One region of the Arthrobacter sp. StoSoilB19 genome, then DNA from elsewhere that is predicted to be linked to it. Evidence: riboswitches for the same ligand, from Rfam matches in the RefSeq annotation. Region 1 holds a riboswitch; the other holds the start of a gene.
What was found. A riboswitch is a leader RNA that binds a small molecule or an ion and turns the genes downstream of it on or off. The one in region 1 is predicted to bind glycine.

Region 1 (10,251 bases):
TCGGCCAGGTCCTCGGACTCGGTGGGCTCCACCATCAGCGTGCCCGCGACAGGGAACGAAAGGGTGGGGGCGTGGAAACCGAAGTCGATCAGCCGCTTGGCCACGTCCTCGGCCGTGACTCCCGTCTTCGCCGTGAGTTCGCGCAGGTCCAGGATGCACTCGTGCGCCACCAGCCCGCCTTCACCGGTGTACAGGACCGGGAAGTATTCGTTCAGGCGGGACGCGACGTAGTTGGCCGCCAGCAGCGCGGACTTGGTGGCCTCGGTCAGGCCCTCACCGCCCATCAGCTTCACGTAGGCCCAGGAAATCGGCAGCACGCCGGCCGAACCGAACCGGGACGCCGAGATCGCCACACCGTGCCCGGCTTCGTGCGCCGCCTTGTTCGCGTCGCCCGGCATGAACGGTGCCAGGTGCGCCTTGGCGGCAACGGGCCCGACGCCGGGTCCCCCGCCGCCGTGCGGGATGCAGAAGGTCTTGTGCAGGTTCAGGTGGGACACGTCCCCGCCGAACTGGCCCGGCTGGGCCAGCCCTACCAGGGCGTTGAGATTGGCGCCGTCAACGTACACCTGGCCGCCCGCGGCGTGGATCGCGTCGCACACCTCGCGGACATCGGAGTCGTACACGCCGTGGGTGGAGGGGTAGGTGATCATGATGCAGGACAGGACGTCCTTGTTGGCCTCGATCTTGGCCGTCAGGTCGTCGTGGTCGATGGTGCCGTCGGCAGCCGTGGCCACGACGACCACCTTCATGCCCGCGAGCACGGCGGAGGCGGCGTTGGTGCCGTGCGCCGAGGCCGGGATCAGGCAGACGTTGCGCTGCTGCTCGCCCCGGGAATGGTGGTAGCCGCGGATCGCGAGCAGCCCGGCGAGTTCGCCCTGCGAGCCCGCGTTGGGCTGGATGGACACCTGGTCATACCCGGTGATCTCGGCGAGGTCCGCTTCCAGGCCGGCGATGAGTTCGCGCCAGCCTTCGGTCTGGGAGTCCGGGGCGAACGGGTGGATCGAGGCGAACTCCGGCCAGGAAATGGCTTCCATCTCGGCCGTGGCGTTCAGCTTCATGGTGCATGAACCCAGCGGGATCATGGTGCGGTCCAGCGCCAGGTCGCGGTCCGAGAGCTTGCGGATGTAACGCAGCAGCTGGGTTTCAGACCGGTGCGTGTTGAAGACCGGGTGCTGCAGGTAGGCCGAGGTGCGCACAATGGTGTCGGGCAGTTCGAATCCCTGGGCGTCACCCACCGGACCGGCGCCAAAGGCGACGGCGACGGCGGAAAGTGTTGCCGCCGTCGTCGTCTCATCAACGGAGACGCCCACCGTGTCCGGATCGATGAAGCGCAGGTTGATGCCGCGGGCTTCAGCGGCGGTGATCACCTTGGCGGCCTTGCCCGGAACGCGGACGGTGAGGGTGTCGAAGAAGGAGTCCGTGACCAGTTCGCGGCCCAGTGACGTGAGTGCTGTTGCCAGGACCCTGGCCTTGTGGTGGACGGTCTCTGCGATCGCCTTCAGGCCGTCGGGGCCGTGGTAAACGGCGTAGAAGGAGGACACGATGGCCAGCAGCGCCTGGGCGGTGCAGATGTTGGACGTGGCCTTCTCGCGGCGGATGTGCTGCTCGCGGGTCTGCAGGGCCAACCGGTAGGCAGGCGTGCCGGCGTTGTCCTTGGAGACGCCCACGATCCTGCCCGGGAGGGTACGTTCCATTCCCTTTTGGACGGCCATGTAGGCGGCGTGCGGCCCCCCAAAGAACAGCGGCACGCCAAAACGCTGGGTGGAGCCGACGGCAATGTCCGCGCCCTGCTCGCCCGGAGGGGTGATCAGTGTCAGGGCCAGCAGGTCCGCAGCCACGGTGACCAGCGCGCCGCGCTCCTTGGCTTCGGCGATGACGGCGGACTGGTCCCAGACGCGGCCGGAGACGCCGGGCTGCTGCAGGACGACGCCGTTGATGTCGCCGTCGGGCAGGCCCTTGGACAGGTCGGCGACCTCCACCTCGAAGCCGAGCGCCTCCGCCCGGCCCAGCACGATGGCGATGGTCTGGGGGAGGCAGTCGGCGTCGAGCACCGTCTTGCCGTCCTTCGCTGCCTTGGACTTGTTGGCGCGGCGCATCAGCAGCACGGCCTCGGCCACCGCCGTTGCCTCGTCCAGCAAGGAAGCGTTGGCTACCGGGAGCGCCGTCAGGTCCTGCACCATGGTCTGGAAGTTCAGCAGCGCCTCAAGCCGGCCCTGGGAAATCTCCGGCTGGTAGGGCGTGTAGGCGGTGTACCAGGCCGGGGATTCCAGGATGTTGCGGCGGATCACCGGCGGAGTCACGGTGTCGTAGTAGCCCTGGCCGATCATCTGGACTGCCGTCTTGTTCTTGGCGGCAAGCTTCCGCAGTTCCGTGAGGACTTCAACCTCGCTGAGGGCGTCGGTCAGCTTGAGCGCAGTTTCCTGGCGGATGGGCGCGGGGACGGCCACGTCAACCAGGCCATCCAGGCTGTCGTAGCCGATGGCCTTGAGCATGGTGTCGATGTCGGCCTGGCGGCGCGCGCCGATATGGCGGTCAACAAACGATGTTGGATGCGAATGAATCGTCATGAGGAACTCCAGATCTGGCCGGCCGAAGGTGGCACGGCGTGGGATGGGTTCCTCCCCGCTCTGTATTGGACCTGAGAGATTCCGCGTTGCCTGCTGTTGGCAGGGGACCGCTTGCACCGTCGGTGAACCAGGCAGAAGCCTGATTGCTTTCCAGAGTCGCCTCGCCGTGACGGTACGGGGGCCTGAGAGATTCCTGGGGAGGATTTGCTCCTACGGCGCCTGACCGGTGTTTCGCCGGGAGGACTCTCCCGTCACAGCTCGAAAGGCTTATTCAAATGTGGGTGATTCGGCTCACAAGGTACCGGGATAGACCCGTCCGTGGCAAATCGGGCGGCTTCCGTGCGGGGCTCGAGGGGCACGTGACGCCGTTCTTCCCCGCTTGTGTCGGGAGGGGTTTGACATTCGATCGTGACGGACACCACACTGAACCCCGGGATTGGCGCCGCCGGTGGCTGGCTCAGCGTATCCGGAGCAGCCCACCAGTCGGCGCCTGTCCCATTGCATGACCGGCCGTGGCCCAAAAAGCCTGCGGCTTCCAACTGAATACGCCTTCGACCTGCGGCGGGAGAGCCCTGCCGGGTACATCCAGCAGGCGCCGTAGGAGCAAACCCTCCCCAGGAAACTCTCAGGCCCACGTACCGCCGCGGACAGGCAACTCTGGAAAGCAGCCGGGCATGACCCTGGCTCACCGGCGGTGCAAGCGGCTTTTGCTGCGGAAACTCTCAGGTCCACTACAGAGCGGGGAGGAACCAAATCTTTTGCGGCACCCAAAAGCCGCTTTATCGATGGAGTTCCTCATGGCGATTCATCCCCCCACGTCCAACGGCGAACCAGCCCGCAGCCAAGGCGCTGCCACGGCAGCCCGCAGCGAGCCTCCCCACCTGGAGCGGCAGCTCACCAACCGGCATATCCAGCTCATCGCCATCGGCGGCGCGATCGGCACGGGCCTGTTCATGGGTTCCGGCAAGACCATCTCCGCGGCCGGCCCATCCGTGATCTTCGTATACATGATCATCGGCTTCATGCTTTTCTTCGTCATGCGGGCCATGGGTGAACTGCTGCTCAGCAACCTGAACTACAAGTCCTTCAGTGATTTCGCCGCCGATCTCCTGGGGCCGTGGGCCGGATTCTTCACGGGCTGGACGTACTGGTTCTGCTGGGTGATCACCGGAATCGCCGACGTCATCGCCATCGCAGGGTACTCAAAGGAACTTTGGCCGGCGCTGCCACTTTGGATCCCGGGCCTGGCCACGGTGGGCATCCTGCTCCTGCTGAACCTCGCCACCGTCAAGGCGTTCGGCGAGACCGAGTTCTGGTTCGCCCTCATCAAGATCGTCGCCATCGCAGCCCTGATCATCGTGGGACTCTTCATGATCTTCACCGGTTTCCAGAGCGACGCGGGCACCGCAAGCTTCACCAACCTGTGGAGCCATGGCGGGTTCTTCCCCAATGAGTTCATGGGCTTCGTGGCCGGATTCCAGATCGCAGTCTTCGCCTTCGTAGGCATCGAACTGGTGGGAACCACCGCCGCCGAGGCCAAGAACCCCGAGCGCACGCTGCCCAAGGCCATCAACGCCATCCCCGTCCGCGTGCTGCTCTTCTATGTCGGTGCGCTGGTCATCCTGATGGCGGTCACCCCGTGGACCCAGTTCGCCGCCGGCCACAGCCCCTTTATCGGGATGTTCTCCCTGGCCGGCCTCGGCGCCGCGGCCACGGTGGTCAACCTGGTGGTCCTGACTTCGGCGATGTCCTCCGCGAACTCCGGCATCTACTCCACGTCCCGCATGGTCTTCGGCCTGGCCCAGGAAGGCGATGCCCCCGGTATCTTCAGCCGGCTCTCCACGAGGAAGGTGCCCAGCAACGCGCTGTTCCTGTCCTGCGTCCTGCTGCTGTCCGGCGTCGTACTCATGTATGCCGGCCAGGATGTTGGCATGGCCTTTGAAATGGTGACCACCGTGTCTGCGGTCTGCTTCGTCTTCGTCTGGTCGATCATCCTCGCCAGCTACATCTCCTTCCGGCGCCGCCGGCCGCACCTGCATGCGGCGTCGAAGTTCAAGATGCCCGGTGGCATTCCCGCCGTGTGGGTGGTGTACGCATTCTTCGCCTTCGTCCTTTGGGCCCTTACCACCCAGCCCGACACTCTCGTTGCACTGCTGGTAACCCCCATCTGGTTCGTCATCCTGGGCGTGGCTTGGGCCATCCTGCGGCGCCGTCCCGCCCACCTGGCCCGCTTCGAGGTCTTCCGTGCCGAGCTTCAGGCAGACCAGGCCACTGCCGCGCGCAGCGGCGGCCAGGACGCCGGGGCGGCGGGGCGCGAGGTCCAGCAGGCCGGGAAGTAACGTCCGACGGCGGGTTGCAGCGGCGGCGGTGAGGTGCAGGTACCGCATCCTGCCGCCGCAGCGCGCCGGACGAAGCCACGGCCCGGAAGTTAAGCATGCTTAGTGTCTATCCACATAGGATGGAAAGGCACGGCAGCCTACCCGCTGCAGGTCGATTTGAATGAAGGTGACCATGGCCCGGCGCAGCAACCCCGCAGTACGCATCGCACAGGAAACCGCCCACAACGCAATGTTTGACGCCGAGGGCAAGCCCAAGCCCGGCGTCCACAACATGCTCCTGAAAGCAGTGCAGATCCAGCGGCCCCTGGTGGTTGGCTACATCCGCAGGCTCCAGAAGAGGCATCCGCGGGCGACGGCCGCGCAGCTGGCGGACATCGCAGAGCGCGACTACCTGCGGGCTGTTGCCGGAGGGGGAGCCCTGGTGGGTGCCACCGCCGTCGTCCCCGGCGTTGGAACCGTGGCGTCGCTGGGACTTTCCGCAGCCGCCACCGTTGGCTTCCTGGAAGCCACAGCCCTGTACGCAACCTCGCTGGCTGAACTGCACGGCATCCGGCTGACCAACCCGGAAAAGGCCGGCACCATGGTCATGGCCATCATGCTCGGCGAGGAGGGCACCGCCCTGCTGGGCACGCTCAGCGGCCAGGCATCCGGCGGCGCCACCAACACCTGGGGCAACGCGCTGTCCAAATCCATGGTGGTGCCGGGTTTCGGCAGCGTCCGGAAGAGGATCCAGCATGCCTTCCTCAAGAACCTGCTCAAGCGCCAAGGGACTGCCTTGTTCGGGCGGGCCCTCCCGTTCGGCATAGGGGCCGTTGTCGGCGGAGCCGGTAACCTCGTGATGGGCCGTGCGGTGGCCAAGAATGCCCGGGAGGCGTTCGGGCCGATGCCGGACACCATTCCCGGGGAGCTGACTTCCGCTGCCGGGCCGGACAACCTGACGCTGGAAGGCAACATCATTGGATCTCAACGCTGACGTAGGCCAATCATTCGGCTCCTGGACCGCGGGAGGCGATCCGGCGATGCTCCAGCTGGCAACCAGCGCCAACGTAGCCTGTGGCCTCCACGCGGGGGATCCCGTCACCATGCTCGACAGCTGCAGGGCCGCGTACGAACTTGATGTCACCGTCGGCGCGCACCTGGGCTACCGGGACCTGGCCGGCTACGGGCGCCGCATGCTTGGCATGAGCTTCGACGAGCTCTTCGGGGACGTGCTGTACCAGCTGGGCGCGCTCGACGGGGTTGCGCATGCCGTGGGCGCCTCCGTGGACTATGTGAAGGCGCATGGAGCGCTGTACGACACCACGATCCATGACGCCGAGCAGGCCTCCGCCGTAGTGGCTGCGGTCAACGCCTACGATCCAGGCCTTCCGTTCCTGGGCTTCCCGGGCTCGGAGCTGCTGAAGCAGGCCAAGGAAGCCGGGCACCCGGTGTTCGTTGAGGCTTTCGCCGACCGTGCCTACCTCGCCGACGGCGGCCTGGTGCCGCTCTCCGAGGACGCTGCCGTCCTGTACGACGTCGATGCGGTGGTCGAACGGGCCGTCCGCCTGGCCACGCAAGGCGAAGTGGTTGCCGTGGACGGATCCGTAATTGCGGTACGGCCCGACTCCCTGTGCATTCACGGTGGGACCCCTGACGCCGTAGAAATGGCGGCCCGGATCAGGGCAGGACTTCAGGACGCAGGCGTCGGGTTGGAGTCCTTCGCGTAGGAGCCTGCAGCCGTACGGCGGGCCGACTTCTTTCCAACAATTCCAGCGTCACTCCAGCCCTCCGTGCCGCCGTCGTACGCCTTATCGACACGCACATTCCTTTTCGCACCCCAAATATCCCCAGCGAAAAGGAAGATGCGCAGCGCCAAGATGAATCTGCAGCGAAAAGGAAGATGCGCAGCGCCAAGTCCACCCGGGACCTACAGCAGCGGAAAACTACCCAAAGATCAGCTGTGCCACCGTGAAAATCCCCAGCCCGGCCAGGGACCCCACCACGGTGCCGTTGATGCGGATGAACTGCAGGTCCTTACCCACCTGGAGCTCGATCTTCTGCGAGGTTTCCTCGGCATCCCACCGAGCCACGGTGTCCGTAATAACGCCTGCGATGTCCGAACGGTAGGTGCGGACCAGGTACCCGGCGGCGTCACCGATCCATGCGTTGACCTTCCCGGCCAGTTCGGGGTCGTCCACGAGCCGTGACCCAAAATCGCGCACCGCAGCCTTGAACTTGATGGTGAGTTCGCTGTCCGGATCATCCACGGCGCCCAGCAGCGCGTTCTTGACCGTTCCCCAGGTCCGCGAGGCCAGTTCGCGCACTTCGGGGTCGCCCAGGACCTGCGCCTTGATGTCTTCCGCGCGCGCAATCATCGCGGGGTCATGCTGCAGGTCCTGTGCCAGGTCGTTGAGGTACTTGTCGATTGACTGCCGCACCTGGTGGCGGGGGTCAGCCTGGACGGCACGGACGAACTTCAGGATCTCGATATAGACCTTGTCGCCCACCAGTCCGTCCACGAACTGCGGAACCCACGTGGGGGAGCGGTCGGACACCAGGCGGGTGACGGTTTCGTGGTTATCGTCCACCCAGTCCGCCGCGCGGTCCACCAGCAGGTCCACCAGCGTGTGATGGTGCCCGTCATGGAAGATGCGCTCCGCCAGCCTGCCCACGGGAGGTCCCCACGGCGGGGTGAGCAGATGCTTGCGCACCATGCCCTCGATGACGGCCTGGACGTCGTCGTCATTCAAAACCTTGAAGGCGCCGCGGATAACGGCAGCTCCCTCCTTGGCCACGCGTTCGGCACCACCAGGGCCAGCCAGCCAAACGCCGGCCCGGCGCGCGATGTTGACGCTGGCCAGCTTCTCCTGGACCACCTGCTCGGAGAGGAAATTGGTCTCCACGAACTCGCCCAGCGAGGCCCCGATCTGGTCCTTCCGGCGGGGAATGATGGCGGTGTGGGGAATCTTGATGCCCATGGGGTACTTGAACAGGGCCGTCACGGCGAACCAGTCGGCCAGCGCGCCCACCATTCCGCCCTCGGCCGCCGCGCGCACATACTGCAGCCACGGGTAGTCCTTCTGCAGCGCGAACGCAAAGACAAAAATCACGGCCATGGCGATCAGCAGGCTCAGCGCCAGCAGCTTCATCTTCCGCAGCGCTGCCGCTTTCTCGGCGTCGCCGGCACCGGGCTGGCGGCTTACGACGGCGCCTGCCGCCATAGTGCCAGGGCGCACCTGCTGCGCGGCCTCGGCGGGGGAATCCTGCGTGGTTGGCCCAGTAGTTGCCTCAGAGTTCACCTGCATGTGCCAAGCCTAGCCCCGAAGGCGGGGGCCGGTCGGCTACCGTGTGTCCATGACAATTGACGAGTCAGTGCCGCAGCGGCCGCTGGTCTTTGCCCATCGTGGTTCCAGCGGCGCATACGCCGAACACACCCGGGCCGCCTACCTGCAGGCATTGGCTGACGGGGCCGACGGGGTGGAGTGCGACGTCCACCTCACCCGGGACCAGCACCTGGTCCTGCTCCATGACGCCAACCTGGACCGGACGTCGGACGGGACCGGGCCGGTGGCTGAACGGACCCTGCGCGAGCTGCACCAGCTGGACTTCTCATCCTGGAAGGGGGTCCGCATTCCCGAAGAGTATGGAGCACGTTCGGAACAGCTGCTGACCCTCCCGGAGCTGCTGGACATCCTCCGCGGGGCGGGCCGCCCGGTGAAACTCGCCATCGAGCTCAAGCATCCCAGTCCCTACCAGCTCAAACTGGAGGACCGCGTGCTGGAGGTGCTCCGCAGCGAGGGCTGGGACCCGCAAAGCTCCACCGTGGACAACGTGGCCGTGACCTTCATGAGCTTCAGCCCGGACTCGGTCCGCCACCTGCTCCAGTCCGTCCCGCCGCAATACATCTGCCAACTGGTGGACGACCTCACCATCCATGAGATCCGCGGCGGGCTGGGCCTGGGCCTCATTACGGGGAGCGCCGTCGCCAACCTCATGAAGGCCACCCAGCTGGAGGGTGAACGGATCCTGGACGACCGGGAAGTAGGAATGGCCGGCCCCGGCATCGACTACGTCAGGGAGCGCCCGGCCACAATCCGCCGATGGCTGGACTCCGGGCGGCGCTTCCGGGTGTGGACCGTGGACTCCCCGGAGGATGTGGCACTTTGCCAGGAGCTGGGCATCCACGAGATCACCACCAACGTGCCGGCCCGCGTCCTGGACCAGCTCCACGCAGCCTCTCCGCAGGGAAAGTAGGGCGGACGTGGACGCGCACCACGTCAATCCGCTCCCGTATTCGCCCCGACGCTGGTGGGCCGGCGCCCTCGACGTCGAAGGCCTGGCACTGTACTCGGTGGGAGCCGCGGCGGAAGCGCTGAACCTGTATGCGCGCACGCCCGGCCGGTTCAGCACTACGCCGGCGCTTACCGCGGCTGCCTTCGATTCCTTCGGCCACCTGCGGATTGCCGGACGCAAGCCACAGGGCTTCGCGCCCCTGTCGGGCTTCCGGCAGACCCGCGATGGCTGGATCCGGCTCCACGCCAACTACCCGCACCACGAGCAGCGGCTGCTGCGCGCCTTGGGAGCCGCCTCCGCGGAAGGGGCGGAACAGGCTCTTCGTTCCATGGCGGCGCTTGAGGCTGAGGCCGCCATCCAGGGCCACGGCGGGATCGCTGCGGCCGTGAGGACGCGTGACGAATGGCTTGCGTCCGGCATGGGCCGGGCGGCGGGATCCGGACCCTGGATTGCCGTGGAGCATACCGACGGCACCACGGCCCGTCTGGGACTGCAGGACTTTGCCGCGGCGGCTACTACGGCAGGCGGCGAGGGCATCGGTGGCGGCCACAAACCGCCGCTGGAGGGGCTGCGGGTCCTGGACCTGACCCGGGTGATTGCAGGGCCGGTGGCCACCCGCCTGCTTGCAGCATTGGGAGCCGACGTCCTGCGGATCGACCCGCCAGCCTTCCCGGAAATCGAAGACCAGTTCGTGGACACCGCGTTCGGCAAGCGCAGCGCGGAAGCCGATCTGGGGCTTCCGCAGAACCAGCACAGCCTCCAGCAGCTCCTGGCCCGCGCCGACGTCGTGGTCACGGGTTACCGGCACGGCGCCCTGGACCGTTTCGGGCTCAACCCGCGGGAACTGCTGGCCTCGCACCCTCGGCTGGTGGTGGTCACCCTCAACAGCTGGGGGAGCGCCGGGCCATGGAGCGGTATGCGCGGTTTTGACAGCATTGTCCAGGCCGCCTGCGGAATCGCGCACGTGTACGGGAAGGACAATGACGACGGCGGGTGGCGCCCGGGTGCCCTGCCTGTCCAGGCGCTGGACCACGCCACAGGATACGGGGTGGCTGCGGCGGCCGTCCGCCTCC
Region 2 (10,251 bases), 360 kb from region 1:
CGGTCTGGGAGTCCGGGGCGAACGGGTGGATCGAGGCAAACTCCGGCCAGGAAATGGCTTCCATCTCGGCCGTGGCGTTCAGCTTCATGGTGCATGAACCCAGCGGGATCATGGTGCGGTCCAGCGCCAGGTCGCGGTCCGAGAGCTTGCGGATGTAACGCAGCAGCTGGGTTTCAGACCGGTGCGTGTTGAAGACCGGGTGCTGCAGGTAGTCGGAGGAACGCTCGACGGCGGCCTCCAGCCCAAAGCCCTGGCCCTCGCCCTGGACCTCGGCAACCGTGGCGCCAAAGACGTCGGCAACCTGGGCGACGATGGCCACCGTCGTGGTTTCATCGAGGGCGATGCCTACGGTGTCGGCGTCGACGCTGCGCAGGTTGATGCCCCGCGCCTCGGCGTCGGCGATGATGCCAGCAGCCCGTCCGGGGACCCGGACCGTAAGGGTGTCGAAGAAGCTCGTGTGCAGCACCTCGACGCCGGCGGCCGCAAGCGAGGCCGCCAGGCTACGGGCGTGGCGGTGCGCCGTTTGGGCAATCGCCTTCAGGCCGTCGGGGCCGTGGTATACGGCGTACATGGACGCAACGATGGCCAGCAGCGCCTGGGCGGTGCAGATGTTGGACGTGGCCTTCTCGCGGCGGATGTGCTGCTCGCGGGTCTGCAGGGCCAACCGGTAGGCAGGCGTGCCGGCGTCGTCCTTTGACACCCCAACCAGGCGGCCAGGCAAGGAACGCTCCAGGCCTTTGCGGACAGCCATGTAGGCGGCATGGGGGCCCCCAAAGAACAGCGGCACGCCAAAGCGCTGGGCTGAGCCGACGGCAATGTCCGCGCCCTGCTCGCCCGGAGGTGTGATCAGTGTCAGGGCCAGCAGGTCCGCAGCGACCGTGACCAGCGCGCCCCGGTCCTTCGCTGCAGAGATCACCGCGGACTGGTCCCAGACGCGGCCGGAAGCGCCGGGCTGCTGCAGCACGATCCCGTTGATGTCGCCCTCGGGCAGGCCCTTGGACAGGTCGGCGACCTCCACCTCGAAGCCGAGCGCCTCCGCACGCCCCAGCACGATGGCGATGGTCTGCGGCAGCACGTCGATGTCCAGGACGGTCTTGCCGTCTGCCGCGGGCTTGGTCTTGTTGGCGCGGCGCATCAGCAGCACGGCCTCGGCCACCGCCGTTGCTTCATCCAGCAGCGAAGCGTTGGCGATGGGCAGGCCCACAAGGTCCTGCACCATGGTCTGGAAGTTCAGCAGCGCCTCAAGCCGGCCCTGGGAAATCTCCGGCTGGTAGGGCGTGTAGGCGGTGTACCAGGCCGGGGATTCCAGGATGTTGCGGCGGATCACCGGTGGAGTCACGGTGTCGTAGTAGCCCTGGCCGATCATCTGGACTGCCGTCTTGTTCTTGGCGGCAAGCTTCCGCAGTTCCGTGAGGACTTCAACCTCGCTGAGGGCGTCCTGCAGGCGAAGGGCGGTGTCCTGGCGGATGACCTTGGGAACCGCGGTGTCCACAAGGGAATCGACCGAGTCGTAGCCTACGGCTTTGAGCATGGTGTCGACGTCGGCCTGGCGGCGCGCGCCGATATGGCGGTCTACGAAAGTGGTGGAGGCTGGGGTAACCGACACGAAGGAACTCCATTTACTCAGGCGGCGAAGGGTACGCCACAGCTATTCGGGTTCCTCCCCGCTCTGTATTGGACCTGAGAGTTTCCGCGTTCCCTGCCTGGGCAGGACCCGCTTGCACCGTCGGTGAGCACAACAGTCCCTACCTCTCCAAAAGAGAATAAGACTGCCTGCTGCTTTCCAGAGGTGCCTCGCCGCGGCGGTACGGGGGCCTGCGAGATTCCTGGGGAGGATTTGCTCCTACGGCGCCTGCCTGTACTTCCGGCAGAACTCTCCCGCCGCAGATCAAAGGCTATTCATTTGTTGGATCATGAAGGCCGGTGACAGCCCTCACAACTTTCTATTGTTCTACGCGGCAACCCCTCCCGGCAAATGACGGAGCTACCTGCGGAGCCGTTCCAGCGCGGCCAGGAGTTCCTCCACGTCAGCGGCCGCTCCCCCGGCCGGCGCAGGGGCCACGGACAGCATGGCGTTGAAGTACAGGCCGTCCCCCATATAGAGGACTGCCTTGGCCAGTCCAGGTCCCACATCCGCAGCAATTTCGTCCAGCCAGCGCTGCTGGATGGCCGCGAAGCGGCGCCGCGTCTCCTCGTGGGCCACCTCTGCAAGCCGGGTGGCGGCCACGATGGCACGGTCCAAAGGGGTATCCGCCCAGACCGAGGAACGGATGAAGTAGGCCGCGGCGCCTTCAGCTGCCGACGCCATGGCATCGGCATCCTCGCCCGCCAGGCCCTCCAGGCGGTCGAGCAACACGGCAATCATGGCTTCCTTGTTGGGAAAGTGGTAGAGGAGGCCGCCTTTGGATACGCCGGCCCTGCGCGCCACGGCATCGAGGGTGGCCGCCCGCTCACCCACTTCAATCAGCAGGGACTCGAAGGCGTCAAGGACCGCGTCACGGGCAACAGGCTTTCGGGGCATGCCCTCCATCATGCCCTCCCCCGCGCAGGAATAAGGAAAACCATCGCATTTTTAAACTATACCGTCCGGACGGTATAGTTATCTTATGACCACTTCCATCGAGAGTTCGGCAACCGGGCAGGCAAGCAGCACTTCCGTGCGTCCTCCGTGGCGCGACTGGCTGGCGCTGGGGCTCCTGATGTTTCCCGTGCTGCTGGTGGCGGTGGACAACACCGCACTGACGTTCGCGCTGCCGGCCATCGCCCGGGCCCTGGAACCCACGGGCGTGCAGCTGCTGTGGATCGTTGACGCCTACCCCCTGGTGCTGGCCGGGCTGCTGGTATCAATGGGAAGCCTCGGCGACCGGATTGGGCGGCGGAGGCTGCTCATCCTTGGCAGCATCGGCTTTGCCGCGCTGTCCGTTGCGACGGCTTTTGCACCCGCGCCGGAATGGCTCATCGCCGGCCGCGCCGCCCTGGGATTCTTCGGCGCCATGCTGATGCCGTCCACCTTGTCGCTGATCCGCAACATTTTCCCCGAGCCCAATCGCCGCAGGCTGGCCGTCGCCATCTGGGCCGCCGGATTCTCCGGCGGCGCGGCCCTGGGTCCGATCTTCGGCGGCTGGCTGGTGGAGCACTTCTGGTGGGGTGCCGTCTTCCTGGTGGCGGTCCCCCTCATGCTCCCCCTGCTGGCGTTTGGACCGGCCCTCATCCCGGAATCGAAGGATCCGGCACCCGGCAAGGTGGACATCCCCAGCATCCTGCTCTCCATGCTGGTCATGGTGCCCGTTGTCTACGGGATCAAGGCAGTTGCCACCGAAGGTCCAGGGGCGGCAGGTCTGGGCGCCATCGCCTTCGGCCTGGCCATGGGGGCGGTGTTCGTGCAGCGGCAGCAGCGGCTGGCGCACCCCCTGCTGGACATGTCCCTATTCCGGAACAGGGTGTTCAGCATGGCCATCAGCGCCAACATCCTTGCCCTGTTCTCCTTCAACGGCTTCATCCTGTTCCTCGCCCAGCACCTCCAACTCCTCGAGGGAATGACGCCGTCCGCAGCCGGCGTTGCCATGATCCCGGCACTGGCCGCCACGGTGGTGGCCGGCCTGGTGGTGGTGCCGCTGGTCCGCAAGGTCCGCCCGGGATACGTGGTGGCAGCGGGGTTGGCGTTCAGTGCCACCGGCTACACCATGGTCGCATTCGGGAATCACGACGGCGGCCCCTCGCTGCTGCTGGCAGCCCTGCTGGTCCTTGCATTGGGCGTGGGTACGGCCGAAACCATCTCCAACGACCTCATCCTCGGGTCCGCGCCGCCGGAGAAGTCAGGCGCTGCCGCGGCAATCTCCGAGACCGGCTACGAGGTGGGGTCGCTGCTGGGCACGGCGGTACTGGGCTCCATCCTGACGGCGTCCTACCAGCAGAACCTGCGGCTGCCCGCAGGCCTTGACGGCATGCTGCCCGGCTCCTCCCTGCACAGCGCGAGGGAAACACTTGCCGGCGCAGTGGAAGCAGCAAACCTGCTGCCCGCTTCCCTGTCGGACACCGTCCGGGACGCTGCGGCGTCAGCGTTTGATTCCGGCGTGCACATCACTGCGGCAATTGGGCTGGTACTGATGGCGACGGCGGCAGTCCTCGCCGCCGTCGTGCTGCGGAAGGTGCCGAAAGCGGCCTGACCAAGCGAAACAAAAAGGGCGCCTGGTACCGGATTAATTCCGATACCAGGCGCCCAAAGGGTCCAGGCGGGTGGCTGCCGGCTACTTGGAGTCGGCGGCTGTGACCTTGGCGGTCGGCTTCATGTTTTCAGCCTGTACCATCCAGGCAAACTGCTCCAGCCGGGCAATGAACTCGTGCAGGAGGTCCGCGGAGGTGGGATCCTCCTCGTCCACCTCGTCATGGACTTTGCGCATGGTGCCCACGGCGGCTTCCATGGCGGCAACGATCCGCTCGATGGCATCCGTAGTGCTGATCAGCCCTTCAGGGAACTGGGCCAGGCTGGTGGTTTCGGCAACGGTGGAGCTGCGGCCGTCCGGGAGTGCATGCAGGGCGCGCATTCGTTCGGCTGTGTCGTCGGCGAACTGGCGGGCAGCGTCGACGATCTCATCAAGCTGCAGGTGCAGGTCGCGGAAGTTGGTGCCCACGATGTTCCAGTGCGCCTGCTTGCCCTGGACGTGCAGTTCGATCAGGTCGGCCAGGACAGCCTGCAGATTGTTGGTCAGTGTCGGTGAAGCTTTCATGCGTCCTCCTCAAGTGGTCCAATACGGCCGACGCTACCAGCCGAGCACCTAGCGGCGGCAGGGCTTTCGGCAATTTCTCAGTGAGCTTACTAATTTGGAAAGGAAGTCATAAACGAATGTGATTCATATTGCGTCTTGCATCACAGGTCCGGCACCCCCATACTAAATGAACGCCATTCATATAGTGACCTCCGTCTCACAGCCTTCCAGAAAGTGGTGCCATGACAGAGACAATCCGCACCAGTACGGCCAAACCCGGTCCGCACGCCCACGCCCCGTCCGCGGACGGCGTCAGCGCCAAAGGCCTCAAGGGCGGGCAGCTCGGGCTCCTCGCCGTCGTCGTCCTGGGCATTTCAACCATCGCCCCCGCCTACACCCTCACCAGCGCACTCGGACCCACCGTCAATGAAGCCGGACTCCAGTTGCCAGTCATCTTCCTGATCGGGTTCATCCCCATGATCCTGGTCTCGCTCGCCTACCGGGAGCTCAATGCCGACTCCCCGGACAGCGGCACAACCTTCACCTGGGTGACCAAAGCCTTCGGCCCCTGGGTCGGCTGGATGGGCGGCTGGGGCCTGCTGGCCGCCAACATCATCGTGCTGTCCAACCTGGCCGGCGTCGCCGTCGACTTCTTCTACCTCTTCCTGTCCCAGCTCACCGGCTCACCGGAACTGGCAGACCTGGCCGGCAACAAAGCGTTGAACGTCCTGACCTGCTTCGTGTTCGTGGCGCTGGCTGTTTGGGTCAGCTACCGCGGGCTGCACACCACCAAGGTGGTGCAGTACGGCCTGGTGGGCTTCCAGCTTCTGGTCCTGGGCCTGTTCGTCGCCATGGCCTTCGCCAACTGGTCCACGTCCGAAACGGCCATCCCGTTCAGCTGGGACTGGTTCGACGTCACGAAGATCGAGACGTTCGGCCAGATTGCCGCCGGCATCTCGCTGTCGATCTTCGTGTACTGGGGCTGGGATGTGTGCCTCACGGTCAACGAGGAAACAGCGAACGGCCAGAAGACGGCCGGACTGGCCGGCACCCTGACCGCCGTCATCGTCCTGGCCATCTACCTCCTGGTCAGCATCGCCACCATGATGTTCGCCGGCGTCGGGGACACCGGCAACGGCCTGAACAACGCCGACAACCAAGAGAACATCTTCACGGCCCTGGCCTCCCCCATCATGGGCCCCTTCGCCATCCTGATGTCCCTCGCCGTGCTGTCCAGTTCCGCGGCCTCCCTCCAGTCCACGTTCATGTCGCCGTCCCGAAGCCTGCTGGCCATGGCGCACTACGGCGCCCTGCCTGAACCGTTCAGCCGGATCAGCAGGAAGTTCGCGACGCCGGGCTACGCCACCATCGCCGCCGGCATCCTGTCCGCCGGGTTCTACGCGGTGATGCACGTGGTCAGCGAAAACGTCCTGAATGACACCATCCTGGCCCTGGGTCTGATGATCTGCTTCTACTACGGCCTCACCGCGCTGGCCTGCACCTGGTACTTCCGCCACAGCCTGTTCAACAGCACCCGCCACTTCCTGCTGCGGCTGGTATGCCCGGTGGTGGGCGGCGTGGGCCTGTTCGTGGTGTTCGTCCAGACCGCCGTGGACAGCCTGGCGCCGGAGTTCGGCAGTGGTTCCGAGGTCTTCGGCGTGGGCCTGGTGTTCATCCTGGGCATCGGCATCCTGGCCCTGGGCGCCGTCGTCATGCTGGTCATGTCCCGCACGCACCCCGGCTTCTTCCGCGGCGAAACCCTCAAGCGGGACACCCCCGCGCTGGTAGTGCCGGAATAGATCGCTGGAGGCCGCCACAACGCTGCCTGAACGAAAAAGGTGCCGTGCCCCCATCAGGGGCACGGCACCTTTTTCGTTTTCACCAGTAGTGCGCCACGTCGATCACCAGGCGCGAGCCCGGGCCGGGACCGGCCAGGGTGAAGACCCGGAACGGCAGGCGGGCCCGGACGCCCAGACCGAGGCTTGTGTACCCCTCGAAGCTTCCGGCCGAAACCACCTGGCGGAACGTCTGGTAGCCGGCCACGTTGCTGAGTTCAGCCTTGTCCGCCGGGTTGTAGGTGGGGTTGCCGTTCTGGTCGTAGGACGGCGCCTTGATGCTGATATGCAGGCGCGCGCCGCCCCGTACCGGGATGAAGGCCCCGGAGCCTTCCTGCTCAATCCGCGGCACATACTGCACCGTGTAGGACACGGCGGGCCCGTTGAGGTCCACCACCAGCCGGTCGAAGCAGTAGTGCTGCCCGGTCCGGACATTGGTGACCGATGCGGTCCCCGTATCCTGCCCGGTCTTCGCAAGGGAGCCCCATGTGAGGCCGCAGTAGGGCGCCGCCGAGGCGGGCGCCTGGACCACGATTCCCAGCCCGGAAGCCAACAGGATTGCCGCGAGCCAGGTGAGGAACTTCTTCATAGCAGTGCCATCCACGACTAAAGACCATTGGATGCTTCCAGCGTAGGAGTGTCCGGACCGGGAAACGAGGGGGCATTTTGATAACGACGGCGTCCGGGGACAAAGCAGCGCCGGCCACCTCGGGGAGGTGGCCGGCGCCGGCAAAAATCAGGAAGACACTCAGCCTTCGCAGTCGCGGCAGTACTTCAGGCCGTCCTTTTCACGGGCAACCTGGGAGCGGTGCCGGACCAGGAAGCACGACGAGCAGGTGAACTCATCGGACTGCTCGGGAACCACAATGACGGTCAGTTCCTCATTGGACAGATCGGCGCCGGGCAGGTCGATGCCTTCAGCGGTGTCGTTCTCGTCGACATCGATAACCGCGGTCTGCGCGTTGCCGCCCCGTGACGCCTGGAGGGCCTCGAGAGAGTCGGCCGGCGACTCTTCTTCCTGCTTGCGTGGAGCATCGTAATCGGTAGCCATAGCGTGTTCACTTTCGTTGCTGCGCAGCGCCATTTCAGGCACCTCAGTGCAGCAGTTTAGGGCATTATCGCGCTACCGGCGCAATAGTGTGGCTAAGCAGACATTCTGCCGCTTCCGCCCGCTGTTCCTGCATGCCCGGACCGGGCCTGGTCGGCACCGAGGGACACTCCGCTCAAGGCCGGAAGCCAGCCCCACCGGGTGGCGTCGGCCATGGCGCCGGCGGCACTGGACTCGGATTCGTAGGTGAAGGTGTCCAGCAGCCAGTCGCGGAGTCGGATGAGCAGGGTAGCCGTCATGCACTGAAAACTACGCAGCGATTGTTGTGGCCACGTTTCGCGCCGGTCTCCCCCGGATTAAATCAGCTGCCGGCAGGATCTCCGGCCGGATTCGGCAGGCGGGTTCTTCAGGCGGGCGGTGCCGTGCTGCTGCGCAGGACGAGTTCCGGCTCCACGACAAGTGTCCGGGGTCCTTCCGCGCCGCTGAACGCCGTCAACATCATCTGCATGCACCGCCGGCCCAGTTCCTCGAAGTCCTGCCGGACCACCGTCAGCGGCGGACTGAAATAGCCGGCCTCGGGCTGGTCGTCGAAGCCCACCACGGACACGTCCTGCGGCACTTTGATGCCGGCCTCGGTCAGGGCGCGCAGGACTCCCAGGGCCATCTGGTCGTTGCCCACGAAGAGGGCGGTGGCCCGGCGGGTGGCCGCGATCCGTCGGCCGATGGCGTAGCCGCTGCCGGCGCTCCAGTCACCTTCGATGATCAGGTCCGCCTCGAGTCCTGCGGAGGCAAGGGTGGACCGCCAGCCGTCGGCACGCGCCACGGCATCGATCCAGTCCTGCGGGCCCGCGACGTGCCCGATCCTGACGTGCCCCTGCCCAATGAGGTGCCGCACGGCGAGTTCGGCCCCGCGGCGCTGGTCCACCCTGACGCCGCCAACAGTGTCATTCCCCTCGGGTCCAACGGCCACCACCGGGACCCCGATGGGAAGTTCCGCCAGGGCGGCCAGCGTCTCAAGGTGCGGAACGATCACCACGATGCCGTCCACCGACTGGTCCAGGAAGTGCCTGACGGCGTCCAGGATCGCGTCCCGGCTGACCTCCCGCAACGCGGCGACGCTGACGAAATATCCGGCGTCCCTCGCAGCGCGTTCCACGCCCAGCAATGTATTGGCAGGACCGTACTGGGAGAGCTCGCTGCCCAGGACGCCTATGGTCTGCGAGCGCCGGGTGACCAGGCTCCGGGCTGCGGTGTTGCGGCGGTAGCCGAGCCGGGCTATCACCGCTTCCACTTTTTCCCGCGTCCCCGGGCTCACGTTGGGGTGGTTGTTGACCACCCGTGACACGGTCTGGTGTGAGACCCCGGCCAGCTCCGCCACGTCCTCAAGCCTCGGCAGCCGGCGTGGTTTGCCGTGCGTCACGGGGTTGTTGTCCGTGGCGGGCGCCGGGAGCTCAGCCGTGCCATTGGATCAGATCCCGCCTGCCAGCTTGTAGTAGGCGGCGTTCCAGTTCAGGTCCTTCTTGAACTGCCGGATGGTGGTGTCGTGGTCAATGGTCAGCAGTTCGGTTTTGGCGATCTCGGCGAAGTCTTCGAACACGTCCATGCCCACCTGGGTGGAGAGCACGGTGTGGTGGGCTGCGCCGGCTGTGAGCCAGGCGGCGGCGGAGGTTGCGAAGTCCGGCTTCGGCTGCCACAGGGCGCGGGCCACGGGCAGGTTTGGCAGCGGCTGGTCCAGGGGAACCACGTCGACGGCGTTGGCCACCAGGCGGAAACGGTCCCGCATGTCGGACAGGGCGACGACGACGCCCGGGGAGGCATCGGCGTCGAACACCAGGCGGACCGGGTCCTCCTTGCCGCCGATGCCCAGCGGGTGGATTTCCAGGCGCGGCTTCGACGCCGTGAGGGAGGGGCAAACTTCCAGCATGTGGGCGCCCAGGATCTTCTCGGACCCGGGCTCCAGGTGGTACGTGTAGTCCTCCATCAGGGACGCACCGCCGGGCAGGCCGGCACCCATCACCTTCGCGGCGCGCACCAGGATGGCGGTCTTCCAGTCGCCTTCGGCGCCGAACCCGTACCCGGCGGCCATGAGCCGCTGCACGGCGAGGCCGGGAAGCTGCCGCAGCGCGCCCAGGTCCTCGAAGGAGGTGGTGAACGCGGCGGAGCCATTGGCTTCGAGGAAGCTGCGCAGGCCCAGCTCGATCCGGGCGCCGTACCGCAGCGATTCATGCCTGGCCGCGCCTGCGCGGAGCTCCGGCACCACGTCGTAAAGGTCCGTATATTCCGCCACCAGTGCGTCGACGTCGGCCTCCGCCGCGCCGTGCACGGCGTCCGCGAGCTCATTGACGGACCAGGTGTTCACGGCGACGCCGAAGCGCAGCTCCGCCTCGGTCTTGTCGCCTTCGGTGACGGCGACGTTGCGCATGTTGTCCCCGAAGCGTGTCAGCTTAAGGGTGCGGACGGCGGCCCAGCCGGCGGCGGCGCGCTGCCAGGAGCCCACCTGGCGTGCCACCTCGGGGTTGGAGACATGCCCGACGACGGTCTTCCGGGCGATGCCCAGCCGGGACTGGATGTACCCGAACTCGCGGTCGCCGTGCGCGGCCTGGTTCAGGTTCATGAAGTCGAAGTCGATGTCCGCCCACGGCAGGTCCCGGATGGCCTGGGT

Region 2: linked by a shared signal. The riboswitch ahead of gcvP (aminomethyl-transferring glycine dehydrogenase) and the one ahead of gcvP (aminomethyl-transferring glycine dehydrogenase) in region 1 are both predicted to bind glycine.

What each region holds. Positions count from the first base shown of each region.
Region 1 is NZ_AP024650.1:450,161-460,411, forward strand. Features, by position in the region: gene gcvP (aminomethyl-transferring glycine dehydrogenase) at 1-2,567, opposite strand, end outside; glycine riboswitch at 2,728-2,828, opposite strand; glycine riboswitch at 3,120-3,218, shown strand; gene cycA (D-serine/D-alanine/glycine transporter) at 3,365-4,906, shown strand; gene LDO86_RS02160 (hypothetical protein) at 5,079-5,879, shown strand; gene LDO86_RS02165 (5-oxoprolinase subunit PxpA) at 5,863-6,612, shown strand; gene LDO86_RS02170 (DUF445 domain-containing protein) at 6,829-8,190, opposite strand; gene LDO86_RS02175 (glycerophosphodiester phosphodiesterase family protein) at 8,240-9,139, shown strand; gene LDO86_RS02180 (CoA transferase) at 9,147-10,251, shown strand, end outside.
Region 2 is NZ_AP024650.1:805,824-816,074, reverse strand. Features, by position in the region: gene gcvP (aminomethyl-transferring glycine dehydrogenase) at 1-1,606, opposite strand, end outside; glycine riboswitch at 1,660-1,767, opposite strand; glycine riboswitch at 1,794-1,891, opposite strand; gene LDO86_RS03840 (TetR/AcrR family transcriptional regulator) at 1,985-2,521, opposite strand; gene LDO86_RS03835 (MFS transporter) at 2,607-4,166, shown strand; gene LDO86_RS03830 (DNA starvation/stationary phase protection protein) at 4,248-4,727, opposite strand; gene LDO86_RS03825 (APC family permease) at 4,949-6,505, shown strand; gene LDO86_RS03820 (hypothetical protein) at 6,585-7,130, opposite strand; gene LDO86_RS03815 (DUF4193 domain-containing protein) at 7,290-7,592, opposite strand; gene LDO86_RS03810 (hypothetical protein) at 7,685-7,888, opposite strand; gene LDO86_RS03805 (LacI family DNA-binding transcriptional regulator) at 7,996-9,009, opposite strand; gene araA (L-arabinose isomerase) at 9,058-10,251, opposite strand, start outside.